4 regions of the Catenuloplanes sp. NPDC051500 genome follow, and region 2 is predicted to be linked to each of the others. Evidence: riboswitches for the same ligand, from Rfam matches in the RefSeq annotation. Region 2 holds a riboswitch; each other region holds the start of a gene.
What was found. A riboswitch is a leader RNA that binds a small molecule or an ion and turns the genes downstream of it on or off. The one in region 2 is predicted to bind cobalamin.

Region 1: it holds a riboswitch for cobalamin, as region 2 does, so the genes downstream of both, ACIA8K_RS17135 (ribonucleoside-diphosphate reductase subunit alpha) here and cobN (cobaltochelatase subunit CobN) in region 2, are expected to answer to the same signal.
Region 3: it holds a riboswitch for cobalamin, as region 2 does, so the genes downstream of both, ACIA8K_RS05540 (CbtB-domain containing protein) here and cobN (cobaltochelatase subunit CobN) in region 2, are expected to answer to the same signal.
Region 4: it holds a riboswitch for cobalamin, as region 2 does, so the genes downstream of both, metE (5-methyltetrahydropteroyltriglutamate--homocysteine S-methyltransferase) here and cobN (cobaltochelatase subunit CobN) in region 2, are expected to answer to the same signal.

The regions. Positions count from the first base shown of each region.
Region 1 covers NZ_JBITDX010000007.1:301,041-305,785, reverse strand. The annotation lists gene ACIA8K_RS17150 (NADP-dependent oxidoreductase) at 1-114, opposite strand, end outside; gene ACIA8K_RS17145 (cupin domain-containing protein) at 111-572, opposite strand; gene ACIA8K_RS17140 (helix-turn-helix domain-containing protein) at 589-1,542, opposite strand; cobalamin riboswitch at 1,707-1,929, shown strand; gene ACIA8K_RS17135 (ribonucleoside-diphosphate reductase subunit alpha) at 2,080-4,506, shown strand; gene ACIA8K_RS17130 (ribonucleotide-diphosphate reductase subunit beta) at 4,544-4,745, shown strand, end outside.
Region 2 covers NZ_JBITDX010000032.1:28,215-32,959, forward strand. The annotation lists gene ACIA8K_RS37580 (precorrin-8X methylmutase) at 1-451, opposite strand, end outside; gene ACIA8K_RS37585 (precorrin-3B synthase) at 448-2,163, opposite strand; cobalamin riboswitch at 2,322-2,486, shown strand; gene cobN (cobaltochelatase subunit CobN) at 2,543-4,745, shown strand, end outside.
Region 3 covers NZ_JBITDX010000002.1:576,710-581,454, reverse strand. The annotation lists gene ACIA8K_RS05550 (ATP-binding protein) at 1-1,242, opposite strand, end outside; gene ACIA8K_RS05545 (CbtA family protein) at 1,689-2,453, opposite strand; gene ACIA8K_RS05540 (CbtB-domain containing protein) at 2,471-2,674, opposite strand; cobalamin riboswitch at 2,707-2,881, opposite strand; gene trmB (tRNA (guanosine(46)-N7)-methyltransferase TrmB) at 2,920-3,585, opposite strand; gene ACIA8K_RS05530 (cellulose binding domain-containing protein) at 3,885-4,745, opposite strand, start outside.
Region 4 covers NZ_JBITDX010000011.1:142,909-147,653, reverse strand. The annotation lists gene ACIA8K_RS23150 (ABC transporter ATP-binding protein) at 1-178, shown strand, start outside; gene ACIA8K_RS23145 (hypothetical protein) at 175-1,680, shown strand; gene ACIA8K_RS23140 (ABC transporter permease) at 1,677-2,384, shown strand; cobalamin riboswitch at 2,401-2,611, shown strand; gene metE (5-methyltetrahydropteroyltriglutamate--homocysteine S-methyltransferase) at 2,734-4,745, shown strand, end outside.

The DNA of each region.
Region 1 (4,745 bases), on a different contig from region 2:
GGCCGCGGCCCGGACGCGGACGAGAACCTCGTCCGGCCCTGGTCGTGGTGGAGCGAACTCGGCGAGCCGCATCACTTCCGGGCCGCCGTAGGTGTCGTACTGGAGGCGCTTCACGAGGCGTATTCGTTCGAGATCTCGGTGGCGTAGTTCTTCCACAGCGGTTGCATGGTCTCGGCGTTGATCGGCTGCCCGGAATCGATCATGGCCTTGAAGTCGCGGAAGTACTGCACGTACAGGTCAGGGGTGAACGTGTTCAGCATGACCGCGTTCACGTCACCGATGTTTGCGAACGTGTGCGGTGCCCCGGTCGGCACGATGACCCAGGTGCCCGGGCCGGCGTCGTACTCGTCCTCGCCGACCGTGAACCGGAACGTTCCGGCCAGCACGTAGAAGCCCTCGTCGTGCTGGGCGTGGCGGTGCTGCAACGGGCTGGGGGTGCCCGGTGGGATGGTGACCTCGGCGAATCCCAGCCGATGGTCGGTGTGCTCGCCGTTCTCAAGGATCCGGATCTGGTGTGCCCCGCTGCCGAGGATCTCGCCCTCACCGGGGCGGACGATGTTTACCTTCGCCACGACTTCTCTCCCATTGCTATTGCCTGCCTTGCTGACCACCATCCTGTTCCGGGCCGGTTGTGCGCGTCCTGGTCGTCCGTGCACGGTTGCTTGTTGTCAGTGCACGGGCGTTGTAGCCGTACGTCGCCTTGAAGAGCTTGCTGAAGTGGGTCGGGTCGGGGAATCCCCACCGGGCGGCCACGGCGGTGACCGTATGTCCACTTCCGGACAGCTCGGCCCGGCAGCGCTCCAGGCGGCGACTGCGGATCAGGGCCGCCACGGTGAGCGGCTGGTCCTCGAACAGCTTGTGCAGCCGGCGTACGGAGATGTGGTGGGCGGCGGCGATGCTCAGCGGGGACAGATCGGAATCGGCCAGCCGGGCCTCGATGTAGCCGGCGATCCGGTTCCGCAGCCTCTCGTCGGGGGCCGGTCGCTCGTCACCCAGCCGGGCCTCAAGTGCGACAGCGATCAGCTCGATGACGGCCGCCGCCGACCGCAGCGCCTCCGCCTCGCGGAACCCGGTCGCCGATCGCGCCGACTCCCGGGCCAGCACGGAGACAAGAGCACCAGGACCATGACTACCATCGATGGGTACGCCGATGAGCCGGTCGATCTGCGCGGGACGGATCCGGAGCTCCCGGCGCGGAATCAGGATCGTGACGTGCGTCGCCGCGGTGCTCTCGAACCGGAGCGTACGCGTGGGATCGAGCAGCATCAGGTCGGCCGGCCCGAGTTCGGCGTCGCCGTGCCCCTGCGTGATCCGGGTCCGGCCCCGGGCCATCACCTTGACCGCCAGGTTCTTGCCGTCGGAGGCGTCGCGCTCCCGCCCGATGCACGCGCTCTCGGGCGTGTCGAGGGAGACCAGCCGCAGCGGCCCGAGGTCACGGGTGGCGACCCGTCCCCGGAAGTCGGCTCCGGCCAGCTTGTTGACCAGCGGCGGAAACCCGCTTGCGGCCAACTCGTCCTGGAACGTCTCAAGGTTGCCGATCACCTGTCAACGATACGGCGACACCCGTCCGGTAGGGCACGGCGTCCGGCGCGGGTCACAGCGGAGACGATCGCGGTCGGGCCGCTGACCTGGCCGCATGATCATTTGGTGGGGAGCGACACGCCCGGCACGACATGTTGTGGTTTGCGGATGCGGCGTACCCATATATGGTGTTGCACGCAGCTGGTTCGGGCGTGGCGTATGTGACGTTCGAGGCAAGAGGGAACCCGGTGTGAGTCCGGGACTGCCCCGCAGCGGTGAGTGGGAACGAAAGCCGTCACAAGCACTGGGCTCCGTCCGCGACAGCGACGAGCGTGGGAAGCGACGGCCGGTAGGAAGTGAGCAGCGCGCCCGCGAGTCCGAAGACCTGCCAGCCGCGCCGTGCCCGCCAGACGGGGGCGGTGGTTCGAGGCCGCGCGGGACGGCCGACGCCGACCAGCCCCTGTGGCCGCAATCCATGCGTGCCCAGCGGTGGCCTGCGCCCGCGCGGTCCGAGGACCTCCCACCAGGGAATCGGACTCGCGAGGGAGCAGGACGAGCATGACGGTCATTGACGCGGCGGTACGGGTGCGTACGCGCGACGGCGCGCTGGAACCGGTGGATCTCCACCGGGTCGTGCGGGCGGTGGAGCGGTGGGTGCAAGGCCTCGGGGAGGTCGATCCGCTGCGGGTGGCGACGAAAACGATAAGCGGCTTGTACGACGGCGCCGGCGCGGAGGAACTGGGCAAGCTCCTGATCCAGACCGCGGCGGAGCTGATCGGCGAGGAACCGCAGTACTCGCGGCTGGCGGCCCGGCTGCTCGCCCACACGGTCGACGGCGAGGTCCGCGGCCAGGGCATCGACTCGTTCTCCGCGTCGATCGCGCTCGGCCACGCGCAGGGGCTGATCGGGGACGGGACCGCGGCGTTCGTCGCAGCACACAGCACACAGCTCGACAGCGCCGTCGACACCGCGAACGACATGCGCTTCGAGTATTTCGGCCTGCGTACGGTCGCGGACCGCTACCTGCTGCGCCACCCGCTCACCAGGAAGAACGTCGAGACCCCGCAGTACTGGCTGTTGCGGGTCGCGTGTGGACTGTCGCAGACCGTGGACGAAGCGATCGGCTTCTACCGGCTGATGGCGTCGCTTGCGTACCTCCCGAGCTCTCCGACGCTGTTCAACTCCGGCACCCGGCACTCGCAGATGTCGTCCTGCTACCTGGTCGACTCGCCGAAGGACGAGCTGAACTCGATCTACGAGCGGTACGCACAGGTGGCGAACCTGTCGAAGTTCGCCGGGGGGATCGGCATCGCGTTTTCCCGCATCCGGTCGCGCGGCGCGCTGATCCGCGGCACGAACGGGCAGTCCAACGGGATCGTGCCGTTCCTGCGCACGCTTGACGCGAGCGTCGCGGCCGTCAACCAGGGCGGCCGGCGCAAGGGTGCGGCCTGCGTCTACCTGGAGCCGTGGCACCCGGACATCGAGGAGTTCCTTGAGCTGCGCGACAACACCGGCGAGGACGCGCGCCGCACGCACAACCTGAACCTGGCCAACTGGATCCCGGACGAGTTCATGCGCCGCGTCGAGGCGGACGGGGACTGGTCGCTCATCGACCCGAACCAGGTTCCGGAGCTGCCCGACCTGTGGGGCGACGACTTCGACCGCGCGTACCGTGCCGCGGAGGCGGCCGGAAAGGTCACCAAGACGGTCAAGGCCCGTGACCTGTACGGCAGGATGATGCGCACGCTCGCGCAGACCGGCAACGGCTGGATGACGTTCAAGGACGCGTCCAACCGGCTCGCCAACCAGACGCTGCTCCCGGAGAACACGGTCCACCTGTCCAACCTGTGCACCGAGATCATCGAGGTGTCGAGCGACGACGAGACCGCGGTCTGCAATCTCGGCTCGGTCAACCTGGGCGCGCACGTCACCGGCGGCACGCTCGACTGGGAGCGGCTGCGCGAGACGGTCCGGACCGCTGTGGTCTTCCTGGACCGGGTGATCGACATCAACTACTACCCGACGCCGCAGGCCGCCGCGTCGAACCCGCGCTGGCGCCCGATCGGCCTCGGCGTGATGGGCCTGCAGGACGTGTTCTTCCGGCTGCGCCTGCCGTTCGACTCGGCCGCGGCGCGGGAGCTCTCCACCCGGATCGCGGAGGAGATCTACCTGACCGCGCTGGAGACGTCGGCCGGGCTTGCGGAGCGTTTCGGGCCGCACCCGTCCTTCGACGCCACGCGCATGTCGAAAGGTCAACTTCAACAAGATCTTTGGGGCATCGAGGGTACGCCTGAGCGCTGGACCGCGCTGCGGAGCAAAATCAACGCCCACGGGGTACGCAACTCGCTGTTGATCGCGATCGCGCCGACCGCCACCATCGCCTCGATCGCGGGCTGCTACGAGTGCATCGAGCCGCAGGTGTCGAACCTGTTCAAGCGCGAGACGCTCTCCGGCGAGTTCCTGCAGATCAACTCCTACCTGGTGGACGAGCTGAAGTCCCGCGGCCTGTGGACGGACGCGATCCGTGCGGAGATCAGGCGCGCGGAGGGCTCGGTGCAGGGCATCACGGCGCTCCCGGCCGAGGTCCGCGCGCTGTTCCGGACCGCGTGGGAGCTGCCGCAGAAGGCGCTGATCGACCTGGCTGCCGCGCGCGGGCCGTTCATCGACCAGTCGCAGTCGCTCAACCTGTTCATGAGCGCGCCGACGATCGGCAAGGTCTCCTCGATGTACCTGTACGCGTGGAAGGCCGGCCTGAAGACCACGTACTACCTGCGCTCCCGCCCGGCGACGCGCATCCAGCAGGCCACCGTGGCGGTGCAGGCACCGGTCGCGGTCACGCCTGCCGTCCCGGTCACCCCGATCACCGGCGCCGCCCCGATCAACGGCGTCGCCCCGATTACCGGCGTCGCCAGGATCACCGTCTCCGACGACGAGGCGCTTGCCTGCTCACTTGAGAACCCCGAGTCGTGCGAAGCCTGCCAGTAACCGACAGCTCTCGTCGTACCCCCGAAGGATTTTGATCATGCTTCTTGACCCTGGAATGGACCTCACGCTGAGGCCGATGAAGTACCCGCACTTCTTCGACCGCTTCAAAGACGCCATCAAGAACACCTGGACCGTGGAGGAGGTGGACCTGCACACCGACCTCGCGGACCTGGCCAAGCTCTCCCCGGCCGAACAGCACCTGGTGTCGCGGCTTGTCGCGTTCTTCGCCACAGGTGACA
Region 2 (4,745 bases):
GGTCAAGCATCTCCAGCAGGTGGAACAGCGCGGTCGGCGCGTTCCCGATCGCCACCACCGCACCGGCGAGCTTGTCCCGCCACAGCTCAAGCGCGGCGGCGGACCTGGTGGTGCCGAGCGACTGCGCCAGGGCCGGGACACGCGGGTCGCGGAGTGTGCAGACCACCTCGTTGTCCGCGGGCAGGCGGCGGCGGGTGACACCGGACGCGACCATGTAGGCGTCACAGAGGATCGGCGCGCCGGCCTGGAGCGCCGCACGGGCGGACGAGACCACACCCGGCGAGTACGCGATGTCGTCGCCCAGATCGGTCATGCCACAGGAGTGGATCATGCGGACCACGACGCGGGAGACATCCTCCGGGAACGCGTCCAGCCGGGCCTCGGCACGGATCGTGGCGAACGAGCGGCGATAGATCTCCGCACCATCCCGGACATAATCGTATTCGGTCACGCGCCGGTCTCCTGTGAGGCGAAGCTGGTACGGGCGGCAGCAACTGCGGCCGCGAGCCGGTCGAGGTCCACACCGTCCGCCGGGGCCGCGGGCGAGGCCGGGCCGCCCGGCGACGCCGAACCACCCGGCAACGCCGAACCGCCGGATGACGCCGACCCGCTGGGTGAGACCGAACCGCCGGACAACGCCGAACCGCCGGACAACGCCGAAGCACCGGGTGACGCCAAAGCACCGGGCAACGCCGAAGCACCGGGTGACGCCAAAGCGCCGGGCAACGCCGAAGCACCGGGTGACGTCCGTGGACCGGACGAAGCGGCGACAGCGGGTGACGTCCGGTTACCGGCCGGCGGCGGGCTCGCGAGCGGCGCCGGGCCGGTCACCCGGTAGCCGCGCGCGGTGGCCAGCACCCGCACGTGCGGAGTGGCCGGGTGGCCGCAGGCACGTTCGCAGCCGATCCAGTGGACCGGTAGCGCGTCCCGGGCAGCCCGCGCCGCGCCGAGCGTGACCGTCGTGGCGTCCACGCGGACGTCCGCGTGCGACTTGGCGCAGCCGGGCAGGCCGGTGCAGGCGGTGACGCCGTACCAGGGCGAGTCCGCATCGGCGCCGAGCCCGGCCGTGACCAGTCCGGGGAGGTGGGAGGCGTCCGGCAGGCCGGGGACGACCACGCCGCGCCAGGGTGTGAAGCGCAGCTCGCCGCCGCCGGTCGCGGCCACGTCGGCAAGCAGGTCGAGCTGGGTGGCGGAGATCCGGCCGAGCGGGATGATCACCGCGAGCGCGACGCCGGCGGCCGGGTGGGCTATCACGCCGATCGGTGGCGCGGGCGGGTCAAGGGCGGGAGTGACAGGTGCGGCGTGGACACCGAGGCGATCGGCGATCCGCGCCACGCCCTGATCGATCTCGGACACCCGCCAGCCCGCCGAGCCTTGGGCGGCCCGCTCGGCGAGGAATGCCTCAGCGGCCGCCACCGCCAGGCCTGCCGCGGTGGGACCCGGCACCCCGGCGGAGCGGTCGGCACCGACGGAACCAGCCGCTCCGGAGGGACTGATCACACCGGCGGGATGCGCTGCACCACCGGAACGAGCCGCACCACCGAGATGGGCCGCACCACCGGGACGAACCGCGCCACCCGGATGAGCGACGACAGCCCGCTGGGCGGTGCCCGCGGGGGCGCGTAAACCTACGTCGACACCGTCGATGAGCAGGGTTAACTCGTCGGGGCCGGAGGCGAGCAGGCAGAGGTCGGCGCCGAGCGCGGCCACGTCGCCCCGGCCGTCGTCGAGCGCGAAGAGGAACCGCCCGGACAGGCCGGCAAGCGAAGGCGACGCGCACAGCGCGGTGTCGAGCGCGTCCACAAGTGGCCGCACGTCCGCACCGCCCTGCCCGTCGAGTCCGCTCAGCGGCGACGCGACCACGTTCCGGGCGCGCTCGTGCGTCAGGGACGGCAGCAGGCCGGCGTCGGCCAGGCGGTCGGCCAATTCCAGCTCCGCCCCGGACGGCAGCGCGCGGAGCTGCAGGTTTCCGCGGGAGGTCAGGTCCAGGCGGCCGTCGCCGAGCTCGCGGGCCGCGCGGGCGAGCACCCGGGCGCGGGCGGCGGTGAGCACGCCGCCGGGGATGCGCACCCTGGCCAGTCCGCCGTCCGCCGCGGCGTGCACCTGGAGCGCGGTGGGGCACGCGTCCGGTCCGGTGCGTGCGGCGCGGGGGGTCGGAGGCATGCGGCGGATACTACGGGTTGTCACGGAGACTGTTTCGGGTTCGTCCGCAGAACCCCGACATGCGTCACAACCGGGGCGAGCAAGATCACCGCCGGTGGCTTGACGTGTGCAGGGGCGGTCGGGAGAGTAGGGGCACTGCATGAAACGCGGCGACGGTGGAGGAAGTCCGGTGTGAATCCGGCGCGGTCCCGCCACTGTCACCGGGGAGCGGACCCCAGCATGACCACTGCTGCATCCTAGGCACCACACCGGCACAGGATCGCCGGCACAGGATCGATTGCGGGAAGGTCGGGGCGAGCGCCGATCCGGGAGCCAGGAGACTCCGGTCGCCGCGCGATCCGTCACGATCTGGGGCGCGGACCCCAGGGAGGAGCCCGCGGTGGCCCGCGTCCTGCTGCTGTCGACGTCCGACACCGACCTGCTCAGCGCCCGTGCCAGTGGCGCGGACTTCCGGTTGGCGAACCCCTCGCGTACCCAGGTGGAAGATCTTGAAGGTCTTCTTGACGGCACCGAGCTGGTGGTGGTCCGGATCCTCGGCGGCCACCGGGCCTGGGAGGAGGGGATCGATGCGCTGCGTGCGCAGGCGCGCCCGCTGCTTGTGCTCGGCGGCGAGGCGGCGCCGGATGCGGAGCTGATGCGGCTGTCCACAGTGGCGCCGAACCTGGCGGCCGAGGCGCACCTCTACCTGGCCCAGGGCGGCCCGGCGAACCTGGCGGAGCTGCACCACTTCCTCAGCGACACGATCCTGCTGACCGGCCACGGCTTCGCGCCGCCGGCCGAGGCGCCGCTCTGGGGCCGGCTGGAGCGTCCGGAGTCGGCGCACCGGACCGGCCCGAAGATCGCGATCCTCTACTACCGCGCACACCACATGGCCGGGAACACCGCGTTCGTGCACGCGCTTGCGGACGCGGTCGAGGCGGCCGGCGCGGAGCCGCTGCCGATCTTCTGCGCCTCGCTTCGCGCGCCCGGCGATGACCTGCTCGACGCGCTGCGGCAGGCGGACGCGCTGATCGTGACGGTGCTTGCCGCCGGCGGCGCGGGCGGCGTGGTCCCGGCCGCGGCCCAGGCCGGTGGCGAGGACGACGCGTGGGACGTGGGCGAGCTGGCCAAGCTTGACGTGCCGATCCTGCAGGGGCTATGTCTGACCAGCTCGCGGGCGGTTTGGGACGGCAACGACGACGGGCTGTCGCCGCTTGACGCGGCCACCCAGGTCGCGGTGCCGGAGTTCGACGGGCGGATCATCACGGTGCCGTTCTCGTTCAAGGAGACCGACAGGGACGGGCTGACCGTCTACGTCGCCGATCCGGAGCGGGCGGCGCGTGTCGCGGGCATCGCGTTCGGGCACGCGCGGCTGCGCCACGTCCCGCCGGCCGAGCGGAAGATCGTGCTGATGCTGTCGGCGTACCCGACCAAGCACTCCCGGATCGGCAACGCGGTCGGCCTGGACACCCCCGCCTCCGCCGTGCGCCTGATCAAAGCCATGATCCAGCGTGGGTACGACGTGGGCGACTTCCCCGGCGTCGACGCGCAGGACGGCGACGCGCTGATGCACGCGCTGATCGCAGCCGGCGGCCAGGACCCGAACTGGCTGACCGAGGAGCAGCTGGAGGGGAACCCGGTCCGGATCCCGGCGAGCGAGTACCGCGCGTGGTTCGCCACGCTGCCGGCCGAGCTGCGTTCCGTGACCGAGCAGCACTGGGGGCCGGCGCCGGGCGAGCTCTACGTGGACCGGTCGCAGGACCCGGACGGCGAGATCGTGCTCGCGGCACTGCGCGGCAACAACGTGGTGGTCATGGTGCAGCCGCCGCGCGGGTTCGGCGAGAACCCGGTGGCGATCTACCACGACCCGGACCTGCCTGCCTCGCACCACTACCTGGCCGCGTACCGGTGGCTGGCGGCGAACTTCGAGGCGCACGCTGTCGTGCACATCGGCAAGCACGGCAACCTTGAGTGGCTGCCCGGCAAGACGCTCGGGCTCTCCGCCGCCTGCGGGCCTGATGCGGCGCTCGGCAACCTGCCGCTGATCTACCCGTTCCTGGTCAACGATCCGGGCGAGGGCACCCAGGCGAAACGGCGCGCGCACGCCACGCTCGTCGACCACCTGGTGCCGCCGATGGCGCGGGCGGAGTCGTACGGCGACATGGCCCGGCTGGAGCAGCTGCTTGACGAGCACGCGAACATCGCGGCGCTCGACCCGCCGAAGCTGCCCGCGATCCGCGCGCAGATCTGGACGCTGATCCAGGCCGCGAAGCTCGACCACGACCTCGGGCTTGCGGACCGGCCGCACGACGCCGAGTTCGACGACTTCCTGCTGCACGTGGACGGCTGGCTGTGCGAGGTCAAGGACGTGCAGATCCGCGACGGGCTGCACATCCTGGGCGAGCCGCCGGCCGGTGAGGCGCGGGTCAACCTGGTGCTGGCCATGCTGCGGGCGCGGCAGATGTGGGGTGGGCAGGTCGCGGCGCTGCCGGGGCTGCGTGAGGCGCTGGGGCTCACCGACGACGGGTCGGCGCCGATGTCCGAGGTGGACGCGGTCGAGGAGCTTGCGAAATCACTTGTCGCGGGCATGGAGGCGGCGGGCT
Region 3 (4,745 bases), on a different contig from region 2:
CGCGGCGTGCAGCTGGGACGTCTCGATGGTGTCCGCGGGCAGCAGCGCGGTGCCGTCGGCCAGGTCGCGGATCCAGACCGGCTCGCCGGTGAGCCAGGCCTTGCCGGAGAGGCCCTGCCCGTACGCGAGCTGGTCCGGCACGTGCATCTCCGCCACGCTGCCCGGCGCGCTCCAGTGCGCGGCACTCCGCAGCACGCCGCCGGGGCCGTCGACAAGCCACAGCTCCGCGTGCGCCCAGCCGAGCGTGGCGACCACCGCCTCCAGCACCCGCGGCCCGGCCTCCTCCGCGCTCGACGCCTCGGCAAGCGCGGACGTGACGGCCAGCTCGCAGGCGCGGAACCGCTCGGTGCGCTTGAGCTCTGTGACGTCCTGCAGTGCGATCACGGCGCCGAGCCGGGTGCCGCCCGCGTCCGAGATGGGTTGTCCGTCGACGAGCAGCACGCGTGGGCGTTCGAGGGCCGGGCCGGCCAGCACCTCGAGCCCGTGCAGCTCCTCGCCGCGGAACGCGCGGGAGAGCGGCGTGTCGTCCGGCGCCATCGGCCGCCCGTCCGCGTGCCGCAGCCCGAAGTCGAGCGGGTGACCGCCGGGCGCGAACGGCGCCGGCGTGCGCCCGGTGAACCGCAGCATCGCCGCGTTGATCAGCACGCGACGGCCGTCCGCGTCGCAGGCGACCACGCCGTCGTGCAGGTTGTCGAGCACGGCGTCCAGGAAGCGCCGGTGCCGGTCCGTGGTCTGCCGGGCCTCGCGCTCCGCGACGACAGTGCCGCACACCTCGGCCGCGTGCCCGACCATCGACTGCTCGGCCGCGGTCCAGTCGCGCGGCCGGTAGTCGACCACGGCGCAGACGCCGACGATCGCGCCGGCCCGGGAGCGGACCGGATATCCGAGGTAGGCGCGGGCGGCGGCCAGCCGGATCGGCGCGTCCGGCGGGACCCGCTCGTCGTCCTCGACGTCGTGCACCACAAGCGGGCTCCCCGAGTCGAGGATCAGGCCGGCAAGCGTGGACGCCGCAGGCACGGCGCCGAGGCCGGCCCACGCGTCCGGCAGCGCATATCCGCCGCTCATCAGCGCGCGCCGGTCCTCAAGCAGCTGCACCAGGCCGGTCGGTGCGTTCGCGACCCTGGCGGCCAGCTCGGCGATCCGGTCCGCGGCGTCCGGGACCAGCGAGCGGCGGGAGAGGTCCACCCAGTCGGCGTCCGTGTCGCCGGGCGCCGTCACGGCGATGCTGCCCGTCGTCGTCACCGTCCTGATCCTCCCGTTTTTCGCCGCTCCTGCGCCCTCAGACTAATGCCGTGAGACACGTCAAAACCGGCAATTCACAGACGCGAGGGTACGACCCGAGCGTGACCCGGCCCGCTCAGAGGCAAGCCCGGCCGTCGTCGCTGATGCCGCTCACCGCGCCGCCACGCTGCCGCGCTCACGCGCGACGGATGAGCTGGATCCGTCCTCGGCACGCCCGCGCGCGCCGGGTCCCAGGCCGGTCGGGGAGTGCGGGCGGTTGTCCCGGGCACCCGCGCTCACCAGGTTCAGGCCGGTTGGGCGTGCGGGCGGTTGTCCCGGCACACGCTCGACGTGTTCCGGCCTGATCGGGGCGCGCGGCGATCAGGTGGGGAGGTCCGCGCGCGCGGTCCGCACAGCGAACGGGGTGCTCCGGCGAGAACACCGGAGCACCCCGATCGAGCGTTGCCTCACGCGGAAGCGGTCGCCTCCACGTCGCGGACGGTTCTCGCCGGGCGCGGCGTGAGCAGCAGGCCAAGCGTCGCGCCGATGGCCGCCCACATCGCGGCCAGCTCGGCAAGCGACGCGACCCGGAAGTCCCAGATCAGCTGCGGTGACACGTCCGCCGGGATCTCTCCGGTGGCGGCCGGCCAGATGACCAGGATCAGCGCGTAGCCGACGAGGCCGGTCAGCACGCCGCCGGTCACCGCGACCGGCCCGGACTGCCCGCGGGCCAGCAGCACCTGACGGACCAGCACGGCAAGCCAGGCGATCGCCGCGGCGGCCGCGATCAGTGACAGGTACTGCGCGGTGCGGGCGTCCACCGTGTCCGGGTCGCCGACCGCGGGCGGGTTCGCCGGGTACTTCAGCGCCGGTACCAGTGCGAACGCGACGAAGCCGAGGAACGCGAGCAGCGTGGCCCGGCCGAAGTCGGTCCGGCCGGGCAGCCGGTGCCGCACCTTCGCGAACACCACGGCGAGCACAAGCGCGAGGCAGACCGCGACAGCGATCGCGGCGACCATGCCGCCGATCACCTGCATGGTCCGGCCGACCAGCTCGGGTTCGGCGGGCTCGGCTGCGGTGCGGGCCTCCTCGACGGCGAGCGCGCGTTCGATGACCGGCTCGACCACGAAGAACGCGACGAGGGAGGCAGCCACCCCGCCGGCGACGCCCGCGAGGGCGCCACGCCGGAGGATGCCGCCGAGCGTCGGTGAGGACACTATGGGCGTGGTCATGTCGGAGTGCCCCGCGCTCAGTGGCAGGGGACGCCGAGCGCGTGCCGGCCGTCGTGGGTGAACTCGTGCAGGTACGCCGCGACCTGGCCGGTGGTGACCAGCCCGTTCTCCTGGAGAAGCAGGTAGAACACGATGAGCGCGACGGCCGCGAGCAGCCAGGCGAGCAGCGGGACCCTGATCGGGGCGACCGCGGCGGTGGGAGCGGAACTGGCAGACGGCATGATTGTTGATCCTCTCGTCCATGCCTCGTGGCGATGTGATGCGGCGCCACGGCCGGTCTCCTGGCTCCCGGATCAACACGCCCGTTCCTGCCTTCCCAGACCCGAAGGTCCGGTGGCGAGGGTGGAACGGGCACTTCCCGGTCACAGTGGCGAGGACCACGCCGGATTTACACCGGCTTCCCGAGCACCGTGGCCTGCGCAGCTTACGCCCGGTGAAAATCGCGCGACAAGAGGAGGTGATCTATCTACAACTGTTGCTGCTCCTCATCGGTGGCGGAGCGGTAGAAGATCATGTCGTAGATGCGGCGATGCGCGGTGACGCCCCGGCGCTCGAACTTGGTCATCGGCCGGTGCTCGGGCCGTGGCGCATAACGGTCGAAGCCGTTCGTCAGGCCCGGTTCCGCGGTAAGGCTCTCCATCATGGACTGTGCGTAATCCGCCCAGTCGGTGGCGCAGTGCAGCGTGCCGCCCGGGCGCAGCCGGGAGCGGAGCAGCCCGAGGTGTGCGGGCTGGATCAGCCGGCGCTTGTGGTGCCGCGCCTTGGGCCACGGGTCCGGGAAGAAGACGTGGATCGCGTCGAGCGAGGCGGGCGCCAGCTGGTGCCCGACGAGCGTGACCGCGTCGCCGAGCGCCACCCGCACGTTGGTCAGCCCGCGGCGCTCGCTCATCGCCAGCAGATTGCCCACGCCGGGCGTGTGCACCTCGACCGCCAGGTAGTCGCGCCCCGGGTCGGCCGCGGCCATCGCCACTGTCGCCTCGCCCATGCCGGACCCGATCTCCAGCACGACCGGCGCCTCGCGGCCGAACAGCGCGGCCAGGTCGAGCGGCAGCGCGTCGGCCGGGTCGAGCGGCACGTCGACGCCGTGGCTCTCCCAGAGGCGCTCCATCGCGTCGTGGTGCTTCGGACTCATCCGCCCCCGCCGGGGATGGAACGTCCGCACCCGGCCGTGCGGCAGCGCGTTGATCTGCTCGGCCAGGCCGGTGATCTGGTCGTCAAGCACACCCAGCTGGTCGGCAAGCCCCAGCTGGTCGGCAAGACCCGTGTGGTCCGCAAGCCCCGTCTGGTCCGCAAGCCCCGTGAGGTGGAGCGTTGCGTCAAGATCAGTGTTCGTCTCGATACTCATCAGACCCCAGACAATACCCAGGGGGTACGACAGAAGCGCAGCTCCCGCCGTACCCCCTTTCGGGTTTGGTGGTGTTTTGTAGTTGTTTATCCGAAAGTGCAGGTGGCGGTAGTTGTCGGATTACTCCCCGTCCACGACCCGATGAACCCGACCGTGGCATTCCCACCCGGCGGCAGCACGCCGTTCCAGGCCGCGTTGCCGACCGAGACGTCCGCACCCGACTGGGTGACCACGCCGCCCCAGGACTGGGCCACCTGCTGCCCGGCGCCGAACGTGAACCGCGCGGTCCACGAGCGGCTGGCCGTGACGCCGGAGTTCGCCACCGTCAACTCGCCCTGGAAGCCGCCCTGCCACTGACCTGTCACCCGGTAGGAGGCGGTGCATCCGGCCGCGGGCGTCGGCGTCGGCGTGGGCGCAGGGCTGCCGGTCCCGGTCGGCGTCGGGGTCGGCTGGGTACCGGTCAGCGCCTGGACTAGCGGGGGATACCACCGGTTGGCGATCTTGACGTCGCCGGCCGCGTTCGGATGCACGCCGTCGCTGGTGTCAGTGGCCGGCACGAACCCGGTCCACTGGTCGACCACGGTGACCGGCGAGGCCGCTGTCGTCCGGGACGCGGCCCACGCCGGGATCGCCGCGTTGAACGCCACGGTCCGCGCCGCGCACTCGGTGCAGCTCGGCGGGTCGACCGGGATGATCTGCGCGACCAGGATGCGCATGGCGGGGTTGCTGGCACGCATCTGGTCCACGAGCGTGCTGAACGCCGCCAGGATCGTGGCCGGCGCGATGTTGCTCCAGACGTCGTTCGTGCCCAGATGCATGATCACGACGTCCGGATCGGTGGCGGCGAGCCAGCCCGGGAGCAGCGACTGGTTCGCGATGTTCGTGGCCAGGTAGCCGCCGTGGCCCTCGTTCTCACCGTCGTAGACGAAGCCGCAGCCCTGCGCCGG
Region 4 (4,745 bases), on a different contig from region 2:
GGCCGTGCTTGTCTCAAGCCACCTGATGAGCGAGCTGCAGCACATCGCCGCGCACGTGGTGGTCGCCGGCCGGGGCCGGGTCCTGGCCGACACCACGGTGGCCGACCTGGTCGCGGGCGCGGACTCGCTGGAGGACGCCTACTTCGCGCTGACCCGGGACGAGGTGGACTACCGATGAGCCGGCTCCTGCACGCGGAGTTGACGAAATTCCGCACGGTACGCGGCCTGGTGCTCGGCACCGTCGCCACGGCCGCGCTGATCGTCGGCCTGGGCCTGTTCGTCGCCGCGAACAGCGTGTCTGTCTGCTCCAAGGGCACCGTCGACGTCGAGTGCCCGACACCCCCGGCCGGGCCGGGCGGCGAATCCGTGCGCGACAAATTCTACTTCGTGCACAAGCCCCTGCCCGGGGACGGCACGATCACGGTCCGGGTGACCTCGATGACCGGGATCATCACCTACCCGCCGCCGAACCACGACACGATCGTCCCCGGCCTGGTCCCGTGGGCGAAGGCCGGGATCATCGCCAAGCGCGGCACTACTGAAGGCTCCGGCTACGTGGCGCTGATGACCACCGCCGAGCACGGGGTACGCCTCCAGCACGACTTCGTCCACGACGTCGCGGGCCTGCCCGGCGCCGTGTCCACAGGCGCGCCACGCTGGCTGCGGCTGACCCGGGTGGGCGGCACGCTCACCGGCGAGGAGTCCGCCGACGGCGTCACCTGGACCCGGGTCGGGACCGCCACGCTCACCGGCCCGGTCGAGATCGGGCTGTTCGTCACCTCGCCGAGCGACCTGACCGTGCACAACGGCGTCGGCGGCGGCACCGCTCAGGCCCGCCTGTCCACGACCACCGCCACGTTCGACAATCTCGGCCTGACCGGGGCCGTACCCGGCGGCGGGTGGCTGCGCGACGACGTCGGCGCCGACCCCGAACCGGACGGCCCCGTCCACCACCCCGGCAGCGCGGAGGAGTCCGCAGGCGTCTGGACGGTCAGCGGCAACGGCGACATCGCACCCCTCGCCGGCGAGGGACCCGGCACCCAGATGACGCTGCTCGGCCTGGTCATCGGCCTGATCGTGGTGATCGTCGTGGCCGTCCAGTTCATCACCGCGGAACTGCGCCTCGGCCTGGTCGGCGTGACCGCGCTGACCGCCCCCGGCCGCGCCCGGATCCTGCTCGCGAAGGCCGCGGTGCTCGGCGCGGCCATGTTCGCCGCCGGGACTGCCGCCGCCGCGTTCGTCGTGCCGGTCGCGGAACGGGTGCTCCACGCCAACGGGTCCCGGAGGCCGTTCCTGCCGGTCCCGGACGTGGTCACGCTGTCGCTCACGGTGGGGCTGCTGACCGCCGGGGTGGCGCTGCTCGCCCTCGGGCTCGGTGCGCTGGTCCGGCGCAGCCTGCCCGCGGCCGGGCTGGCCGTCGCGGTTGTCGTGCTGCCGTACCTTGCGGCGGTTGTGGGCGGGCTGCCCGCGGGGGCGTCGCAGTGGCTGCTGCGGGTCACTCCCGCCGCGGCCTTCGCGGTGCAGCAGACCGAGCCGGCGTACGCCCACGTGATCGCCAACTACGTGCCGATGGCCGGGTACTTCCCGCTGCCGGCCTGGGGCGGGCTCGCGGTGCTGGCCGGGTACGCCACGCTCACGCTCGTCCTGGCGGGCGTGCGGCTGCGGCGGGCCGACCTGTGATCCCGGCCCTGCACGCGGAGTGGACGCGGCTGCGCACCGAGCCCGCCGTCCACCTGTTGCTGCCGTCCATCGTGGCGGTGACAGTGCTTGTCAGCCTGCTCGCGGTCGCCGCGTGCCCGCGCAACGAGTGCGGTCTCGACCCGGCGGCGCTTACCCTGGCCGGGGTGCGGCTCGGGCAGGCGCTCGTGGTGCTGCTGGCGGTCTCGGTCCTCGGGGGATCGCTGCGGACGACGTTCACCGCCGTACCCCGGCGGCTTGTGGTTCTCGGGGTCAAGGCTCTCGTGGTGAGCGCGTCGACGCTTGTCACGGGCGGGCTCGCGGTGCTCGGCTGCCTGGCCGCCGGCCGCGCGATCCTGCCCGTCGGCGGTCCCGGGCTGCGCGCCGCCGCCGGGTCGGTGCTCTACCTGATCCTGATCGGACTGCTGGCGCTCGGCGTCGTCGCGGCGCTCCGGGACCCGGCGACCTCGGCCGCGGTCGTGCTGGTGCTGGTGCTGCTCTACGCGCCCCCACTGATCGCCACGACCGTCACCGACCCGGACACACAGCGGGCCCTGCGCCGCTTCGCCCCCATGCCGTCCGGCCTGTCCGTCCAGGCGACGACGGGCCCGCCGATCACGCCGTGGGCCGGTCTCGGTGTGCTGGCCGCGTGGTCCGTGGCGTCGCTTGTCATCGGGGCGGTGGTCCTGCACCGCCGGGACGCCTGAGCGGTGCCGAGGCCGTAGGATGTCGGGCAGTGCTGGTTCGCCGTGGTCGCCCACGGCGTCGTAAGAGGGAACCCGGTGGGAAACCGGGACTGCCCCGCAGCGGTGAGTGGGAACGAAAGCCGTCATCAAGCACTGGGCTCCGCAATCGGAGCCTGGGAAGCGACGGCCGGTAGGAACGAGTGACGCGCCCACGAGTCCGAAGACCTGCCCGCACCGCGTACACCGGGACCGGTGTGCGCTGCCGACGGTCCCTCGGGAGGGCCAGGGCGGGTCACCGGAGGCGCAGACCGGCCGCCGTGCCTCACCCAGCCTTTCCGACGGGTCCGCCGACCTCGAGGGAAGGTTTCACATGTTCGGTCACACCACGGTGCTCGGCTATCCGCGCATCGGCCCGGATCGCGAGCTGAAGAGGGCGGTCGAGGCCTACTGGGCCGGCCGCATCGACGCCGGGCAGCTCGACCAGATCGCCGCGGGGTTGCGCGCGGACGTCTGGCGCACGCTTCGTGAGGCGGGGATCGAGGCGATCCCGTCCAACACGTTCTCCTACTATGACCACGTGCTCGACACGGCGGTGGCGGTCGGTGCGGTCCCGGCGCGGTTCGCCGGGCTGGGCCTCAGCGACCTCGACACGTACTTCGCGATGGCGCGTGGCACGGACGCGCAGCCGCCGCTGGAGATGACCAAGTGGTTCGCCACGAACTACCACTACCTGGTCCCGGAGATCGCCCCGGACACGGTCTTCACAGCCACACCCACAAAGGCGCTGCGTGAGTACGCGGAGAGCCGCGCGCTCGGCATCGACAGCCGGCCGGTGCTCGTCGGGCCGGCCACGTTCCTGCTGCTGGCGAAGGCGGCGGAGGGCGCACCGGGCGGGTTCCGGCCGTTCGACAGGCTGCACGACCTGGTCGCCGTCTACGCGGACATCCTGCGCGAGCTGGCCGCGGCGGGCGTGCGCTGGGTGCAGCTGGACGAGCCCGCCTACGCGGCCGACCGTACCGCGGAGGAGATCGACGCGCTCCGGGCGGTCTACATCGCGCTCGCCGCGGTCGCACGCCGGCCGAGCATCTTCGTCGCGACCTACTTCGGCGAGCTCGGTGACGCGCTGCCCGCGTTGCTTGACACGCCGGTCGAGGCGGTCGGCCTGGACCTGGTCGCCGGGCCGGGCAACCTGGACGCGCTCGCGGCGGCCGGGAACGCGCGGGAGAAGACGATCGTGGCCGGGGTGGTCGACGGGCACAACGTGTGGCGCACGGATCTGCGCACGGCGGCGGCGCGGCTGGCCACGCTCACCGGGCTTGCGGGCGAGGTCGCGGTGGCCACGTCGTGTTCGCTCCTGCACGTACCCGTGGATCTCGATCTTGAATTGGATCTTGCTCCTGAGCTGCGGAAACGGCTCGCCTTCGCCAGGCAGAAGGTTGACGAGGTGGTGGCGCTGGCCGGGGCGGCCGGTGCGTTGCCCGAGCCACTCGGCCCGCCGCCCGCGGCCTGGCGCAACGACGGGGTCCGCGCCCGCCTCGACGCGCTGCGGCCGGAGGACTCCCGGCGCGGTGCCTATGCCGGCCGGGCCGCCGCGCAGCAGGCCCGGCTCGGGCTGCCGCCGCTGCCGACGACCACGATCGGCTCGTTCCCGCAGACCGCGATGCTGCGCAAGGCACGGGCCGCGCTGCGGGCCGGCACGCTTGACCCGCTCGGCTACCGCAACCAGATGCGGGCGGAGATCCTCGGCGTGATCCGCCTTCAGGAACGGCTCGGGCTGGACGTGCTCGTGCACGGCGAGCCGGAGCGCAACGACATGGTGCAGTACTTCGGCGAGCAGCTCGACGGCTTCGCGGCCACGAGCGGCGGCTGGGTGCAGTCCTACGGCTCGCGGTGCGTGCGCCCGCCGATCATCTACGGTGACGTAGCGCGGCGGGGCGCTATGACAGTCGAGTGGTCGTCCTACGCGCAGTCGCTCACCGACCGGCCGGTCAAGGGCATGCTGACCGGCCCGGTCACGATTCTGGCCTGGTCGTTCGTGCGCACCGACCAGCCGCTCGCGGACACGGCCAACCAGGTCGCGCTGGCGCTGCGCGACGAGACCGCGGACCTGGAGCGCGCCGGGATCCGGGTCATCCAGGTCGACGAGCCGGCGCTGCGCGAGACGCTTCCGCTGCGCCGCGACGGTCAGAAGTCCTACCTGGACTGGGCCGTCGGCGCGTTCCGGCTGGCCACCTCCGGCGTGGACGACGCCACCCAGATCCACACGCACCTGTGCTACTCCGAGTTCGGGGAGGTGCTGCCCGCGATCGACGCGCTCGACGCGGACGTGACGAGCATCGAGGCCTCCCGGTCCAGGATGGAGGTGCTCGACGACCTGCACGC